Regions from separate parts of the Lysinibacillus sp. NPDC096212 genome, predicted to be linked through region 2. Evidence: riboswitches for the same ligand, from Rfam matches in the RefSeq annotation. Region 2 holds a riboswitch; the other holds the start of a gene.

Region 1 (8,472 bases), on a different contig from region 2:
ACGATATCCGCCATCATGTCGTAATCAACTTCTGTACCAAGTGCTTTTTGAATACGAGTTTGGAAAATATGCCATGCAATGAAGATCACTAAGAATACACCAGTGAAACGTTGTAATGAGTACATCCAGTTACGGTATGTGCTGAAACGTCCTGTATTTGGTGTAGCAGTGAATGCAATGTAGACACCATAGAATGCGTGGAACATTAATGGAATATAAATGACAATCCATTCAACTAGGATAAGGAATGGAATCTTTTCCATTACTGCGGTAGCATCGTTGTAACTTTCTGCTCCGCCTGTTGCTGTAAAGTTAATGAACAGGTGCATCGTTAAAAACAGACCTACTGGAATGATACCAAGTAGAGAATGTAAGCGACGCCATAAAAACTCTCGATCTTTCGACAAGACTGTTACCCCCCTTAGTACTTAAAATAGCACAACTAAAGAAGTCATCATTTTGTAACTGATACTTCATTGACTGTGTATTTCATCATGGTACAATATTATGACATGTTTATTGTACTCTCAAGAGCTACGAGCGTCAAGGCAACTTAAAGTTTTTCATATTCCTTATTAAATAAGTAATCTAGTACATGATGCATCGTTTTTTCTCGAAAAATCTATCTTTACTTTATCAGTGTCGAATTTTAAGAAAATTCTAAGAAAGAAGGCTTTCAATGTTAAACACTTCATCTCCTACAATCTCAGCATTTGGCTATGAGATAATTCGCGATTATATTTTATCTTCCATTCTTGGTAAACACGAAGATGATGTCCTTTACTGGGCAGGAAAAGATCTAGCTCGGAAGTTCCCATGTACAAGTCAAGATGAACTTATCGCATTTTTCGCAGATGCCTGTTGGGGTAATTTAGAGCTTGTCAAAGAATCGAAAGATGGACGTATATTCCAGTTGACAAATGATCCAGAACTGTTACAAATCGGTCTTCGAAGCTTTAGACTTGAAGCAGGATTTATAGCTGAGCAAATCCAGCAAGTAAAAGGTTATTTAACAGAATGCTATGATGAAAAACGTGAAAAGCAACAAAATGTAACGTTCACAGTAAAATGGGACGTTAAAGAAAGAATCATGAATACCGTTCCTACAGAATAAAACGAAAAGGATTGCCATCCCACATTTATGGATGACAATCCTTTTTATGTATACAATAGAAGTTAATTGTAGCGAAGATTGGGCAACTCCTTGGAGTAGCGTCATAAATGGACAAGCGAAGTAGCTCCATTGGACGCCCCCAGTAAAGCGTCGTGATGGAACAGAAATCACCCCCTCGTTATGATGATGAGTTTAGGGATGACATGTTGCTAAAGCGTATGTCATGTGAATTGGCTGATTGGAGTGGAGGCTGGGCGACTCCTTGGGGATCAGCAATAGAGGAACGAAGGCTAAGAACATCACGTCCTGTGATAACGCCTTCGTAACCAACATCGTGTTGGCCCGAGACCCTGGAGCGAGCATAGCAAGTGAAGCGGCTCATCGGACGCCCCCAGGAAGCTCTGCTCTGCGCGAAAGCGAAGCGTCAGCAACAAATGTTTTATCTGTGCGAAAGCGAAGCGTCAGCAACAAATGTTTTCTGTAGCGAAAAGCAAAGCGACAGCTACAAAGCGCCTAGCCAGAACGGAAATCACCCCCTCGTTTATGTTTACGAATCATTTTTCTAATTTATAGTTGTGCACGTCTTTCTTTTAAAAGTACATCTATTAACCCAATAAATGCCTCCAAAATATTAAGTGAGTGTTGAATCATTTCTTCTATGTTATTAATTGACAGTTCATTCACTAATTTTTGTGCGGCCATATGTACTAATTCATGTGGTTGTTCAATATGACGATATTCTGGTAAGTTCTGATATTCCTCAAAATGTCCGTAATACCATTTTCCAAACATACATTGATGATACGTTTTTATCGTTTCTTTCTGACCAGCCTTTTGAATAGCATTTCGTAAAAAGCTAGCATGATCCATTAACCTTGCTGCCAATTGGCTAACTACCGTTTGCTCTGATGGTTTTCTGATTGTCGGTGCAATAGCTTTTAACATTTCAGATACTTGATTTTGTATTATATCCGAGAAGTCACTAGAATGTGATAATTCCGTCGTCGTTTCCGCTAAACGACCTACAGCTATTACATTTTCTTCTGATGCAACTGTTATTTGATGAATACCATGTGCTGCTTCTTCAATATTTCTACTTGTTACAGTCAGATTAGCAATTTTGTCCTTCATGACACTTATAAAGTCAGTTAAATAATGTTCGACTTCTTTAATATTTGTTATTGTATTATGTAATTTCTTATCAATGACTGAGCGAATCTTTGTCATTTCTTGCAATGAACCTTTCGAGCTGTTGGCTAAATTCCCTACCTCCATCGCGACAACATTAAAGCCTTTTCCATGCTCACCAGCACGTGCGGCTTCAATAGAGGCATTTAAAGATAGTAGTTGCGTTTAATCGGCAATCCCGGTTACACCTTTACTGATATCATCCATTTTAGTCATTTCATCATTCAGTTGCTCTGTTGAATTTGCTCCTTTGGTCAACAGCTCCTGAACCATTTCACCTTTTGAAATGGATGATTCCATTTCTTCTACAAGTAGTAATGAATGCTGTTTTATTTCTTGAATGTTTGCATTAACATTTTGCTCAACCGCAAGCACCTCCTCTGTATTTGACGACATTTCTTCACTCATTGCTGAAATATCCCCTACACTCGTAGAGACATTTTGAACCTTTAAAGCCGTTTGAAAATTAATTAACTCCATATGCGCTAGTACAAAGTCTAAAATCGCATTTTTCACATCAATACTTTCCTGCTCAAGTTCCAATTCCAAAATTCGCTTTTTTAATATTTGTATTTCTAAATCGTTGTGCTTCTCAACGCTTTCATCCATTGACTTTTGAAATAAACCAAATAACCCCATACAAACTTCCACCTTCCCTTTGGTAAAAAATGTCATATTTTATTATATAACAATAGAATTAGATAAAGTATTAAATTGATGTGAACAAAAAAGGATGTGCCTTTTACTGACACATCCTCTTCAACATTATATGAAAAGCGCTTGTTCTAAAATCAATTATGCCCTTCTTTCCGTCGCTTTGGCTGTTCTATCCACGATTTTGGTGGCTCTATCCACGAATTTGACTTTGGGTGCTCTATCCATCTTTGACTCTTTTAAATTGCGTCCGAAGGCATTAGGCCAACAAATGTTTTTTGCGCGAAAGCGTAGCGTCAGCGGCACGAAGTTGATCACTCAGTTGTCGCTACGCTTTCTGTACAAAAGACATTTCCTGAAATAAATTAAATTCATCATGTAATGCATTTGCTGCACGAATCATTTCGTCCTGAGGTACAACGACAGACACTTTTATTTCAGAAGTACTTACCATTTTTACAGGGATATCTTCACGGCGTAGACGATCAAACATTCGGGCAGCCACCCCTGGATTAGATGCCATACCAGATCCAATAATGGAAACTTTCGCTAAACCAATTTCAAAATCAGCAAAACTAAATCCTAGTGATACTTTACTATCTTCTAGTACACGTAATGCTTCAGCGAACTCCTCTTTTAAAATGGTAAATGATACAGTCGGCTTTAAGCCATCAATTATTGCTTGTACGATTATATCGACGTTTATACGATTTTCCGCAAGTATTGTGAACATATCTGCTAACGAAGCATTAGAATAAGCATCATAACCAATCGTTAAGCGAATAACGTCTGACTCATAGGCAACACCTCGTACAATTAAATTTTTTTCCATTTCAACTTCCTCCTTCAATAAAGTACCTACTGTATCTATTTCGCTCGACCTAATGATAACCGGGATTTGAAACTTCTTTGCTAACTCTACAGCTCGCGGGTGTAAAATTTGTGACCCTAAGTTTGATAGCTCTAGCATCTCATCATAGGAAATTTCTTTTAGCTTTTGTGCCCCAGCAACATGACTTGGATCAGCTGTATAGACTCCATCCACATTCGTGTAAATATCTACCCGCTTCGCCTTCAATTTTGCTGCAATGGCTATAGCCGTCGTTTCCGCCCCACCTTTACCTAACGTCGTAATATTCCGTAAATTATCGATACCCTGTTCCCCAGCAACGACTACGATTTTCCCCTGTACAAAATGCTCTTCTATTCGTCTAGCATCCATCCCATCAATACGGGCATTGCTATACATAGCATCAGTTTCAATGCCTGCCTGCCAGCCCGTTAATGACACAGCATCATATCCTTCCTCCTGTAAAGCAATTGCCACTAATGTACTAGTAAGTTGTGAGCTTGTTGAAAGTAATGCGTCTAGTTCACGCTTAGATGCATTGTCTGATAAATCACGAACCATCTTTGTTAATTCTTTAGATATACTCCTCATAGCTGTAGTGACAACGACAACATCAAAACCTCTTTCCTTTTCTGCAATCGCCTTTTGCGCAACATTTTGAATGTGCTCTGTTGATGCTAATGCAGCACCACCAAATTTCATCACAACTCTCGCCATCTTTATCATTCTCCTTCGTATTCAATCATTTTACTGATTATAAAGTAGCTATGCTTTTGCAGCTTTTCACAAAATAACACCACAAAAGCAAATAGCACCCCTTCACCTCTTAGGTAAAAGTAACAGACTTGAAAAAATGTTGTTTCGGAAAACTAAAAAGGCAGCTCCTCACATAACGTGAAAGCTGCCTATAACATGTACAATAAAGTAACTTGCGCATGTGTGATAGCTCTCCGAAACGTTTAGAATCGACAGTCTTACATCTCTTAAATGTAAAACCAGCACAGCATCGGAAACAACGATGCTCCACTTCGGCAAGTTCCCCTTTCATACATTTTCACTGGACTTGTTCGTCCTCGCATGTACTACTCTTGAACCTTGCACCTCTATCATCACTAAATAGTGATCGTATTTAATTGAACCTTAGTGAAGAAATTTCCAATTCAATAAGTAGAAACTACTAAAAAAACTAAGGCGCCGTATATAACATCGCTTTATTGAAGAGCAATGTTATATACAACCTTAGCATACGTCTAATCCTTTGACAATGTGTCTTGTCGAAAATCAATTTCGCCTTGGCGTAATTGCCGCTGACGCTTCGCTTTCGCGCAGAAGACATTTGCCGCTGACGCTTCGCTTTCGCACAGATAAACAATGCGTCCGAAGGCTTTATTTTCATTCAGTAGGTGTTTGTACACCCACTGAAAAGGAATTCCATCTGCATTCATCTCACTACCTTTAGAGGTGAGAGTCTTCTGCTGAATGAAAATAAGCATGAATATTGCTAGCAAGATTAGCAGGCATCCCTGCTTCTTGTAATGCCTGCATACTTGCCTCACGAATTTTTTTGACAGAACCAAAATGCTTGAGTAATTGTTGTTTTCGCTTTGGACCAATTCCCTCTATATTATCGAGGACAGATTGTATAGCGTGTTTCTCATGCTGCTGTCGTAAGAAGGTTATAGCAAAGCGGTGTACTTCATCCTGAATTCGTTGTAATAAGTAGAATCCATCACTTGTACGTTTTAACGCAATAACTTCTGGTGGATCACCAAATAGAAGCTGTGAAGTATTATGCTTTTCATCTTTTGCTAATCCGGCAATTGGAATGACAAGGCCGAGCTCATCCTCTAATACTTCACGCGCGACTTCCATTTGTCCCTTCCCACCATCTATTAGTACTAAATCCGGTAAAGGTAGACCATCTTTTAATACACGTGTGTATCGACGACGTATTACTTCCTGCATTGCCCCGTAATCATCGTGCTTGGCGGCGGTACGTGTTTTGTATTTTCGATACTCCTTCTTCGCAGGTTTTCCATCGATAAATACAACCATTGCAGATACAGCATCTGTCCCATGCATATGACTATTATCGAAGGCTTCAATCCGTAACGGCGTAGAAATGCCCATCGCTTCACCGAGCGCCTCACATGCTCCTATTGTGCGCTCTTCCTGACGTTCAATAAGCTGGAACTTCGCTGCTACAGCAATTTCAGCATTTTTCGTCGCTAATTCAACTAGCTCTTTTTTTTGCCCACGTTTTGGTGTCAGTACCTTAACTTCTAGTAATTCCGTTAAAATATCTGCATCAATAGATTGTGGGATAAAAATCTCCTTAGGTTTAATGTGCTCTAGCTTCTCGTAAAATCGTCCAACAAACGTTAAAAATTCCTCTTCTGCCTCTTGATAAACCGGGAAAATCGAGACATCTCGCTCTATAAGCTTTCCTTGACGAACAAAGAAAACTTGAACACACATCCAACCCTTCTCGACGGCATAGCCAAATACATCACGATTCGTTGTATCACTTGATACGATTTTTTGCTTTTGCATGACTGTATCGATATGTGCAATTTGATCGCGAAATTCCTTTGCACGCTCAAACTCTAAATTTTCTGCGGCCGCTAGCATTTTTACTTCTAGCTCCTTTTTGACTTCCTCAACCCCACCATTTAAAAATTTTGTCATATCCTCAATCATATCGTGGTAAGTTTCAGCTTCAATATCCTTCACGCAAGGGGCTAGACATTGCCCCATGTGATAATACAAGCAAACCTTGGTAGGGAGTTGTACACATTTTCGCAGAGGATACAAACGATCTAGCAGCTTTTTTGTCTCACTTGCTGCATACGCATTCGGATATGGCCCAAAATATTTCGCCTTATCCTTTTTCACTTTTCGTGTTGTAATAAGACGTGGATGTTTCTCATTTGTAATTTTTAAATACGGATACGTTTTATCATCCGTTAGCATAATATTGTACTTCGGATCATGTAGTTTTATAAGATTAAGCTCTAAAATTAAAGCTTCAATATTGGAGGATGTCACAATGTACTCGAAGTCTTCTATTTCGCTTACAAGTCTCTGTGTTTTCCCTTCATGCGTACCAGTAAAATACGAGCGTACTCGATTTTTCAGCACTTTTGCTTTCCCGACATAAATAATAGTTCCTTGTCGATCTTTCATCAAATAGCAGCCAGGCTGATCTGGTAAAATTTCAAGCTTTCGTTTAATTAAATCATTCATCGCCTACCTGCCCCCTTTTTCTAAAAAAGCAAATAAAGATTTGTCTATTCTCAAATATAACGTTCGCTTTTCCTCTATATTATATAACGAAAAAAAGCCAAGCACATCATATTGATGGCTTGACTCTTTTTTTCTTACAAATTAAGCATGTTTTGCGATAAATGCTTCTAACGCTTCTTTTGGTTGGAAACCAACAGTTTTATCTACTAATTCACCGTCTTTGAATAAAAGTAATGATGGGATAGACATAATTTGGTATTGCGCTGCAGTACCTTGGTTGTTATCTACATCTACTTTTACAATTTTAGCCGCACTACCTGCAGCATCCATTTCTTCAAGAACTGGTCCAATCATTTTACATGGTCCGCACCAAGCAGCCCAAAAGTCTACTAGTACTAAACCTTCTTTAATATCGTCTTGGAAAGTTGCATCTGTTGCATGTACAATTGCCATTTGAAATCCTCCTTAAACTTACTATGTTTGTAGTATAGCATGGATAAATTCTCTTGAGCGAACAATCTGCCTAGTATGCAAAATTTATGAAAAATAAGATCGAAAAAGGCATTAGTTGATTTTGTTATTAAGCCTCATTCTCTTGAAAACGACCTTTAAAGACATACGTTAGCGTAATAAAGAGATAAATAGCTAATGTAATACCTGTTACGATAATAGATGTTGTGAAAATAATACCAATCAGAATTGCACTTAACGCAATAATAGCGATCCAAGTTGTATAAGGGAACAATTTTACTGCATAGGTACTTGTTTTTTCCGGCTGTTTTTTACGCGATTTCAGATGTGCAATCGCAATAATTAACCAAATAAATAACACGGTATATCCAAGCGAACCCATTAGGAAATCAAAAGTTTTGCTTCCCGCAAATAAAGAAAATATTACAGCCATATATAAAGCTAACGTACACGCTAATATGGCATATACCGGAACTTTTCTTTTTGATAAATGGGCAAAGATTTTAGGTACACGCCCGTCCACAGCTTGTGTATACAGAACACGTGATGAACCATAAAGTCCCGAGTTCATTGATGAAATAATAGCAAGTAGAACAACAGCGTTCATAATATGGTCAGCACCAGGAATCCCAATCATTTTAAAAACCATTACAAACGGACTTTCTGGCACCCCGTTTACTTCATTCCAAGGAATCAAACTAACGATAATAAAGAAAGGAATTAAATAAAAAGTCACGATACGTACTAATGTACTGCGAACAGCTTTTGGCACTACTTTCTCTGGATTTTTCGTTTCCGCTAATGTAATACCAATAATTTCAGTACCACCATAAGAGTAAATAACTACAAGCATTGCAGCAATCAACCCCATTGATCCGTTCGGGAAGAAACCACCATGCTCCGTTAAATTTGAAAAACCAACAGCTGTATGATTACCAAAAGTAACAAG
Region 2 (8,472 bases):
GTATCATCATTTCTTACTGTGAGCCCAATGATGTTTCCTGCCGCTCCATAGGCAACTGCATTGGACAGTAAATTATTCAAAACCCTATCTAACGCTTCTTCATTGCCACGTGCATATGCGGATATCTCTGGTATTGCTATATCGATCTCTAGGCCCATAGATGTGATCATATCGTAAAATGATAAAATATTTTTCCGGCAAATTTCACTTACATTAATTTTCGTCATTGGATAGTCTGTATCTCCTGCCTCCAATTTTGCCAGGTCAAAAAATGTATGGATTATTTTCAATACTTCCAATGTTTTCGAATGGACGCCAGTGAGCAATCGTCTCTGCTCCTCTTCACTAAGTGAGTGATGAAGCTTCAGCATTTCCGTATAACCTAGTACAACTGTTAAAGGCGTTTTAAGATCATGAGAAATATTGGCCAACATCTTTTTCATAGAGCTTTCCATTTTTCGATGTGTCGCCAGTACTTTTTGGTTGTGGTCTAGCAACGCATTCATCGCAATTAGTAGCTGCTGTAATTCTTGATTAGCCGTCGACACTAAAATCTTTTCGCTCGATTGTTCGTTAATGATTGCTTGCAGTTTTTGATGCATGTATTGAATCATAGCGTTTTGTTGTTTTTTTGCTCTCACCTGAAAAATAATAATACCTAAAAGTAACACAATCATTAGTAATAGTAATATAATCATCAGTTTATCCTTCTAATTTATAGCCGATTCCCCAAAGTGTTTTAATATATAGAGGATTGGATGGATCGTCTTCAATTTTTTCGCGTAATCTTCTTATATGTACATTAATAATATTTTCATCCCCATAGTAAGCATCATTCCAAATCAATTGATAAATTTGCTGCTTTGTAAAAACTCGATTACGATTTGTCACGAATAATTTTAAGATGCCAAATTCCTTTGATGTGAGCTTTATTTGCTGTCCATTCTTCTCAACTGAAAAATTAACAAGGTCGATCGATAATTTGTCTATCTCTACAATATTTTTCTTCTCCTCTACTTGACTGGAGTATTTTGTAGCTCTACGAATTACGGCTTTAACACGTGCCGAAAATTCCAGCATCGAAAATGGCTTGGCAATATAATCATCTGCCCCTAACCCTAATCCTAATGCTTTATCAACATCACTATCCTTGGCTGACATAATGATAATTGGAAGTGATGCTTGCTCTCGTATAATCTTTAAAACTTCTAATCCATTAAGTTTCGGTATCATAATATCCAAGATCACTAAATCAAAGGGGTTGTTTAAACAGTTTTGTAATGCTTCTTCTCCATTTACTGCAGAGGTAACAAGAAACCCCTCCATCGTTAAATAGTTTTCTACCATTTCACGAATGGCTTCGTCATCTTCTACTAGTAAAATATGCTTTTGCACTTTCATGCACCTCTTTCTAATATAAAGCAGTATATATATGACTTATCATTACTATGATCATCACCACAAAGAGGGGTTGATTTCCGTTCCAACTGGGCGCTTTGTTGCTGTCGCTTCGCTTTCGCACAGATAAAACATTTGTTGCTGTCGCTTCGCTTTCGCACAGATAAAACATTTGCCGCTGACGCTTCGCTTTCGCGCAGAGCAGAGCTTCCTGGGGGCGTCCGATGAGCCGCTTGGGGCAACAGATGATTTTTGCGCGAAAGCGTAGTGCTAACGAAGCGTCAGCAGCAGGATGTTGGTCACGAAGGCGTTATCACAGGACGTGATGTTCTTAGCCTTCGTTCCTCTATTGCTAATCCCCAAGGAGTCGCCCAGCCTCCACTCCAATCAACTTATATGCATGGTATACGTTTCAACAAATGTCCTACCCAAAATTTGATGATGTGTTATTTATCTATCATTTTACCATATTAAGGTTGCGCACCAAAAGTGGGGACGATTCGAGAAACTAAAGTCCCCTTTTTATTCTCTCCAGTAATTTTATCTGAAGCCTAAAATGCAGATTTGTAACATACTGTATTGATTGGTATATTGTTAGCAATAATCAAAATAATTTAGAAAGGGCTGGAAAAATGACTTTTAGAAGGAATTACGGTTTTTTTCTATTATATTTTGTATTATTGGGTTGTTATTGTTTTATGCTAGTTCATTAAGTGAAAACAGCATTTTTGGTATTTACTTTTATTTAGGTGCTCTACTGTGGATAATGAGTGTTTATTTTGGGATATCCGGAATTCGATCAAAACAAACAGGTATTTCTAAATATTTAGGATTACTCATCATTTTGCTTATTCTTGTCATCTACGGATCGATGATTGCAATTATGGTGATACGAGGTTTTGAACCTTAAAGATTAATCGTTCACTTGAAGTATTTTGATTGTACGTCTAGAATTACAAATTTATTATTAAACTAAAAAAACTGCCCTGCAAGTCAATTTCTATGACTTACAGGACAGTTTTATTTTTTATTGTTCGACTTTTAAATCACATTGCTCTAATGGAAGCATTTTAGTTTTATGCTTGATTTTATAGCCAAGCCATAAGAATAAGAACAGTGGAATACCGATATAGGAGACAAGGACTCCATACCAGTCTATTGTATTACCCATAAAGGCATTGTAGTTTTGTCCAATAACAACAATCATACAAACCGTAAAGGCAAATAGCGGGCCGAATGGGAATAGCCTTGCTTTATACGGTAACAGTTTCGGATCTAAGCCCTGTACCTCGAATGCTCGACGGAAACGGTAATGGCTAAATGCAATTCCTAGCCAAGCAATGAAGCCAGACATCCCAGAGGCATTTAGAAGCCACATATAGACTACACCATCACCAAAGAATGAAGCTAAAAATGCTAGGGAGCCTACAGCTAAAGTCGCCAGTAATGCGTAAATCGGAATACCTCGACGGCTTAGTTTAGCGAAAAATTTCGGTGCATGTCCATCTACTGCCAATTGCCAAAGCATACGAGAAGATGCGTACAGCCCTGAATTCCCTGCTGACAGCATTGCCGTTAAAATGATAGCATTCATCAATGAAGCAGCAAAGGCAATTCCTAAACGGTCGAACACCAGTGTAAATGGTGAAACAGCGATATCTTCAGATAGCAAACGTGAGTCTGTAAATGGAATCAGCAGCCCAATTGCACCGATCGCTAAAATATAGAATAAAAGAATTCTCCAGAAAACAGACTTAACAGCTTTCGGAATATTTTTACCAGGATCATCTGTTTCACCTGCTGTTATTCCAAGTAGCTCTGTCCCTTGGAACGAGAATCCAGCAGCTAAGAAAATACCAAATGTAGCAAGAAATCCACCGTGGAATGGTCCATCACTGATAAAGAAATTCGTAAAGCCTACCGGAGCGTTTCCTCCTAAAATACCAAAAATCATTAGGAAACTGATAATAATAAAAATGATGACAGTTACAACCTTTATCATGGCAAACCAATATTCACTTTCACCATAGCTTTTTACAGATAATAGATTAAACGTTAAAACGACAGCAATAAATAAAACAGTCCAAAGTGCTGATGAGCTATCTGGGAACCAATATTTCATAATTAATGAGACAGCAGAAATTTCTGCCGCAATTGTAATTGCCCAGTTGTACCAGTAGTTCCAGCCAAGCGCAAAGCCTAGAGCTGGGTCTACAAATTTTGTAGCATACGTACTAAATGAGCCCGATGATGGCATATAAGCTGCCATTTCCCCTAAGCTCGTCATTAAAAAATACACCATGATACCGATTAATGCATAGGCGAGTAGTGCACCGCCAGGGCCTGCTTGCGCAATGGCACCTCCACTAGCTAAAAACAATCCAGTACCGATTGTACCGCCTAATGAAATCATTGTAATATGACGGCTTTTTAATTCTTTTTTCAGCTTCGGTGCTTTATGACCGAGCTGATTGACTTTTATTTCACTCACGATATAGCTTCCTTCCTTTTTTAAGAGGCGAAAAAAATGCCATCACATGAACGTTGCTGTGATGGCTAAGTAAATCCTCTGTTCCTTCAAAATGATAGCTCAACACGTTGTTCAAACGTGACAGTTCTGTTCCTTTCGGAGACAGCCCCAGCATGAGGTTTTCAAGTCCCCTCACACTTCGGCAGTATTTCCTTTCAGCTAATTTCTCTAATGCTTGTCATTTCCATTAACATACTCTTAAATACCGCGACCTCTACCTCACTACAAACATGAGGCATTAAATATTAAATTTATGATGGGTATTAGTTTAACATACGACCTATGGCATTTCAATAACTCGATTAATATTCTATATTTTGTGAATTTTCCACTATTTTTATTATTGTGATAAAGTGGTATAGTGATTCAATCAAGTTTGTTCTAACAAGGGGGGATTTATCTGACTACTCATGAACATACCGATACTTATCCTAGCAGGAAAATTAACTGGAAAGGTACAACCTTATTGCTCGTTATCGGAATAATTTGTATTGCCTCGACATTACGGATGCCGCTAACAGTTGTTGGACCTATCATTTCCTTTATCCGTGAAGACCTCGGCATATCCAATATACTAGCAGGCTTTCTAACAACGATCCCATTGCTAGCATTTGCAATCATTTCACCATTCGCTCCAATTGTCGCACGTAAATTTGGACTAGAATTAACATTATTTTTATCAACTATTCTTTTAGGGGGAGGGATTGTACTACGCTCCCTTGGCACAACTAGTTTACTCGTATTTGGTACGATGCTAATTGGTATAGCCATTTCATTTGGTAATGTACTAATTCCAGGATTACTTAAATTGAAATTTCCCTTTCACGTAGGTTTACTTATGGCATTTTTCACAATGTCGATGAATTTGACGGCTGGACTCGGTGCTGGCATTAGCTATCCTGTTGCCAATTCATCACTTGGTTGGCAAGGTGCACTGGCCATTTCACTTGTTCTTGTGGTGTTAACTATTGTAATTTGGATTCCACAGTTGAAATTTAATAAGCCTGAACCGACTAATAAGACTACGAAAGAACGTACACCATTATGGAAATCACCTGTTACTTGGGCAGTAGCAGGGGCTATGGGATTTCAGTCATTATTATTCTACACAACCGCCGCTTGGATTCCTGAAATATATATATCACAAGGATTAGCTGCAGATCGCGCAGGCTGGATGTTTTCCATCATGCAATTTTCACAAGTTCCAATGGCTTTAGCTGTTCCTATTATCGCTAGTAAAATGACATCTCAACGTCCTCTCGTATTAATGTTTACAGTATTTTACTTAGTTGGCTTTATCGGAGTAGTCATGGAATGGACGACCCTCGCTGTACTGTGGATGGTGCTACTAGGCTTAGCCGGAGGCGCTTCATTCGCATTAGCGATGATGTTCTTTACACTACGTACCCGTACAGCTTTTGAGGCAGCTGATTTATCAGGATTTGCGCAATCACTAGGATATTTATTAGCCGCAATCGGTCCAATCTTATTTGGTTATTTACATGATTTATTCGGTGGTTGGAATATCACCGGCTGGTTATTTGTTGTCGTAACATTTATTCTCTTTATATGTTCATTTAGGGCTTCTAAAAATGAATATGTGAATTAAAAAGGGCGGCTCATGATTAAATTATGCCTCGGCATAATTGATCATGGGTCGCTTTGTATTTGCACAATCTTAAAGTGTGCTGCCTTTCTCTACTAATAAGGTGGTTTCTGATAAAAGTAATTTGGTGTATTGTAAACATTAACATAAGGTTTATGGAAAATATGAGTCGTAGCTGGTGAGAGAGGTGGAATCAACCACGTCCAATTGCCAGTAACCTTTCGATCCGCTGCTGCTTCTGTTTCCTCAAACAATTTAAATTGCTGTGCAGCTGTATGATGATCTACTATGCTGACACCGTCTTCTTTAAAGGAATGCAGAACGGCAATATTCAGCTCAACTAATGCGCGATCACGCCATAGAGAAGCCTGTTTAGTTGTATCAAGATTGAAAATTTCTGCTATAGCGGGCAACATATTGTAACGCTCATGATCTGCTAAATTACGTGCTCCAATTTCTGTACCCATATACCAACCATTGAATGGGGCCGCCTCAAAATCAATACCTGCCATTTGAAAGCGCATGCTTGAAATAATCGGCACTGCATACCATTTTAATCCTAGCTTCTCTACTTGAGCAGATTCCGGATGACGAATAGGTACCTCTAGTACATATTCGTCAGGGATAGTAACCACTTGTGGTTCCCTTCCATCCACCTGTACAACGAGTGGAAGCACGTCAAATGCTGTTCTCTTACCTTGCCAGCCGAGTGACTCACATACTTTTGTAAACTCAACAGAATGCAGATCACCAACGATTCCAGATTCCGTTTCATAGCCAGCATAACGGATTAGCTGATGATTCCATATACGTACACGCCCCGGTGCAAAAATCGTTATTGTTGGACGAATCTTTCCATCATTTGTTGCATATTGAATATGTTCAAGCAATGCGTTGAAAATATCCTCTTCTTTTGAAATATCACGGGCATCAACAACATTCAGCGATTGCCAAAACAATCGACCAATACACTTATTACTATTGCGCCATGCTACTCGCGCACCAAAGATTAATTCTTCCGTTGTCGGTATATATTCGCCTGCTATTTTAATTTGCTGTAATTTATTGTCTAGCCATGTTTTTGATTCATTTTGTTCTACTTGATAAAGTTCTAAAAACCGCTGTACTTCATGTAAATTCATATTGAATTCCTCCATCTCCCCTCATATTAGAGGAATGGAACTATAATCACCACGATAAAATCTGCCAGAAAACATACATATTTTATATATGAAATACTTTGTTCAATATTTTATAGCATCTCTCTTTTATTTTTCTAAAACTAAAGTTATTTATGGATTATGATGCCCATTTTGAGTAGACATTATTAAAATTAGGGGAAATTACAGAGGGAATAACTGTTGAGCATGGATTTGCCGCTTTTTTACGCTGATCCCCTTTCGTACGAAGTCACGGTTGACCAGACCTGATTTCATTGTACGGCTGGGTTTTTTTCTTGTCCATAGCTAGAAGCTCTTTAGAACCCCTCGCATAGCAAGGGGTTTTCAAAAGATACAAAAAAAAGCATGTCGCACTAATGTGCAACATGCTTGATGACCCGTACGGGATTCGAACCCGTGTTACCGCCGTGAAAGGGCGGTGTCTTAACCACTTGACCAACGGGCCGTGGCTCCGAAGGCAGGACTCGAACCTGCGACAACCTGATTAACAGTCAGGTGCTACTACCAACTGAGCTACTTCGGAATAATGGTGGGCCTAAATGGACTCGAACCATCGACCTCACGCTTATCAGGCGTGCGCTCTAACCAGCTGAGCTATAGGCCCATTATTTTGGAGCGGGTGATGAGAATCGAACTCACGACATCAGCTTGGAAGGCTGAGGTTTTACCATTAAACTACACCCGCAGATGGTGGGTCAGGACGGAATCGAACCGCCGACACTTAGAGCTTCAATCTAATGCTCTACCAACTGAGCTACTGACCCGAAAAAATATGGAGGAGGTAGAGGGATTCGAACCCCCGCGCGGTGTTACCCGCCTGTCGGTTTTCAAGACCGATCCCTTCAGCCAGACTTGGGTATACCTCCGAAATATATAAATGGTGGAGCCTAGCGGGATCGAACCGCTGACCTCCTGCGTGCAAGGCAGGCGCTCTCCCAGCTGAGCTAAGGCCCCATGTTAGGAAAGATGGTCGGAATGACAGGATTCGAACCTACGACCCCTTGGTCCCAAACCAAGTGCTCTACCAAGCTGAGCTACATTCCGATACTATTAGGCTTTTTTGGCGCGCCCGACAGGAGTCGAACCCATAACCTTCTGATCCGTAGTCAGACGCTCTATCCAATTGAGCTACGGGCGCATTTATAAAAACTGATGAGCCATGAAGGACTCGAACCTTCGACCCTCTGATTAAAAGTCAGATGCTCTACCAACTGAGCTAATGGCTCATATTAAAAAATGAATGGCTGGGGTACTAGGATTCGAACCTAGGCATGACGGAATCAAAATCCGTTGCCTTACCGCTTGGCTATACCCCAATTATAAATGGGGCGACTGATGGGAATCGAACCCACGAATGCCGGAACCACAATCCGGTGCGTTAACCACTTCGCCACAATCGCCACTATATGTAATCACAGTAGTTTTTGATAACGAGTACCTTGAAACCTGGCAGGGGCAGTAGGAATCGAACCCACACCAAAGGTTTTGGAGACCTCTATTCTACCGTTGAACTATGCCCCTAAAAATGGTGGAGGGGGACGGATTCGAACCGCCGAACCCTAAGGAGCGGATTTACAGTCCGCCGCGTTTAGCCTCTTCGCTACCCCTCCAAGGGATGGTGCCGGCGATAGGAGTCGAACCCACGACCTACTGATTACAAGTCAGTTGCTCTACCAACTGAGCTACACCGGCAAAAAAAAAAATGGCGGTCCCGACCGGGATCGAACCGGCGATCTCCTGCGTGACAGGCAGGCATG

The links. Region 2 has a riboswitch for lysine ahead of ACIQ7T_RS14475 (amino acid permease). Riboswitches for the same ligand answer to the same signal wherever they lie in the genome.
Region 1: it holds a riboswitch for lysine, as region 2 does, so the genes downstream of both, ACIQ7T_RS02795 (aspartate kinase) here and ACIQ7T_RS14475 (amino acid permease) in region 2, are expected to answer to the same signal.

What each region holds. Positions count from the first base shown of each region.
Region 1 is NZ_JBIWFQ010000002.1:228,552-237,023, reverse strand. Features, by position in the region: gene ACIQ7T_RS02825 (succinate dehydrogenase cytochrome b558 subunit) at 1-407, opposite strand, end outside; gene ACIQ7T_RS02820 (YslB family protein) at 680-1,114, shown strand; gene ACIQ7T_RS02815 (hypothetical protein) at 1,293-1,496, opposite strand; gene ACIQ7T_RS02810 (CZB domain-containing protein) at 1,682-1,984, opposite strand; partial or broken gene ACIQ7T_RS02805 (methyl-accepting chemotaxis protein) at 2,120-2,455, opposite strand; gene ACIQ7T_RS02800 (hypothetical protein) at 2,468-2,941, opposite strand; gene ACIQ7T_RS02795 (aspartate kinase) at 3,285-4,523, opposite strand; lysine riboswitch at 4,742-4,920, opposite strand; gene ACIQ7T_RS02790 (hypothetical protein) at 5,057-5,251, opposite strand; gene uvrC (excinuclease ABC subunit UvrC) at 5,262-7,052, opposite strand; gene trxA (thioredoxin) at 7,194-7,505, opposite strand; gene ACIQ7T_RS02775 (amino acid permease) at 7,633-8,472, opposite strand, start outside.
Region 2 is NZ_JBIWFQ010000013.1:128,808-137,279, forward strand. Features, by position in the region: gene ACIQ7T_RS14460 (sensor histidine kinase) at 1-698, opposite strand, end outside; gene ACIQ7T_RS14465 (response regulator transcription factor) at 703-1,395, opposite strand; gene ACIQ7T_RS14470 (hypothetical protein) at 1,651-1,872, shown strand; gene ACIQ7T_RS14475 (amino acid permease) at 2,426-3,889, opposite strand; lysine riboswitch at 3,977-4,153, opposite strand; gene ACIQ7T_RS14480 (CynX/NimT family MFS transporter) at 4,329-5,537, shown strand; gene ACIQ7T_RS14485 (nitric oxide synthase oxygenase) at 5,630-6,676, opposite strand; tRNA gene ACIQ7T_RS14490 (tRNA-Glu) at 7,089-7,160, opposite strand; tRNA gene ACIQ7T_RS14495 (tRNA-Asn) at 7,162-7,238, opposite strand; tRNA gene ACIQ7T_RS14500 (tRNA-Ile) at 7,243-7,319, opposite strand; tRNA gene ACIQ7T_RS14505 (tRNA-Gly) at 7,327-7,400, opposite strand; tRNA gene ACIQ7T_RS14510 (tRNA-Phe) at 7,404-7,479, opposite strand; tRNA gene ACIQ7T_RS14515 (tRNA-Ser) at 7,489-7,581, opposite strand; tRNA gene ACIQ7T_RS14520 (tRNA-Ala) at 7,594-7,669, opposite strand; tRNA gene ACIQ7T_RS14525 (tRNA-Pro) at 7,683-7,759, opposite strand; tRNA gene ACIQ7T_RS14530 (tRNA-Arg) at 7,777-7,853, opposite strand; tRNA gene ACIQ7T_RS14535 (tRNA-Lys) at 7,869-7,941, opposite strand; tRNA gene ACIQ7T_RS14540 (tRNA-Gln) at 7,957-8,031, opposite strand; tRNA gene ACIQ7T_RS14545 (tRNA-His) at 8,040-8,115, opposite strand; tRNA gene ACIQ7T_RS14550 (tRNA-Trp) at 8,163-8,236, opposite strand; tRNA gene ACIQ7T_RS14555 (tRNA-Tyr) at 8,242-8,325, opposite strand; tRNA gene ACIQ7T_RS14560 (tRNA-Thr) at 8,332-8,407, opposite strand; tRNA gene ACIQ7T_RS14565 (tRNA-Asp) at 8,419-8,472, opposite strand, start outside.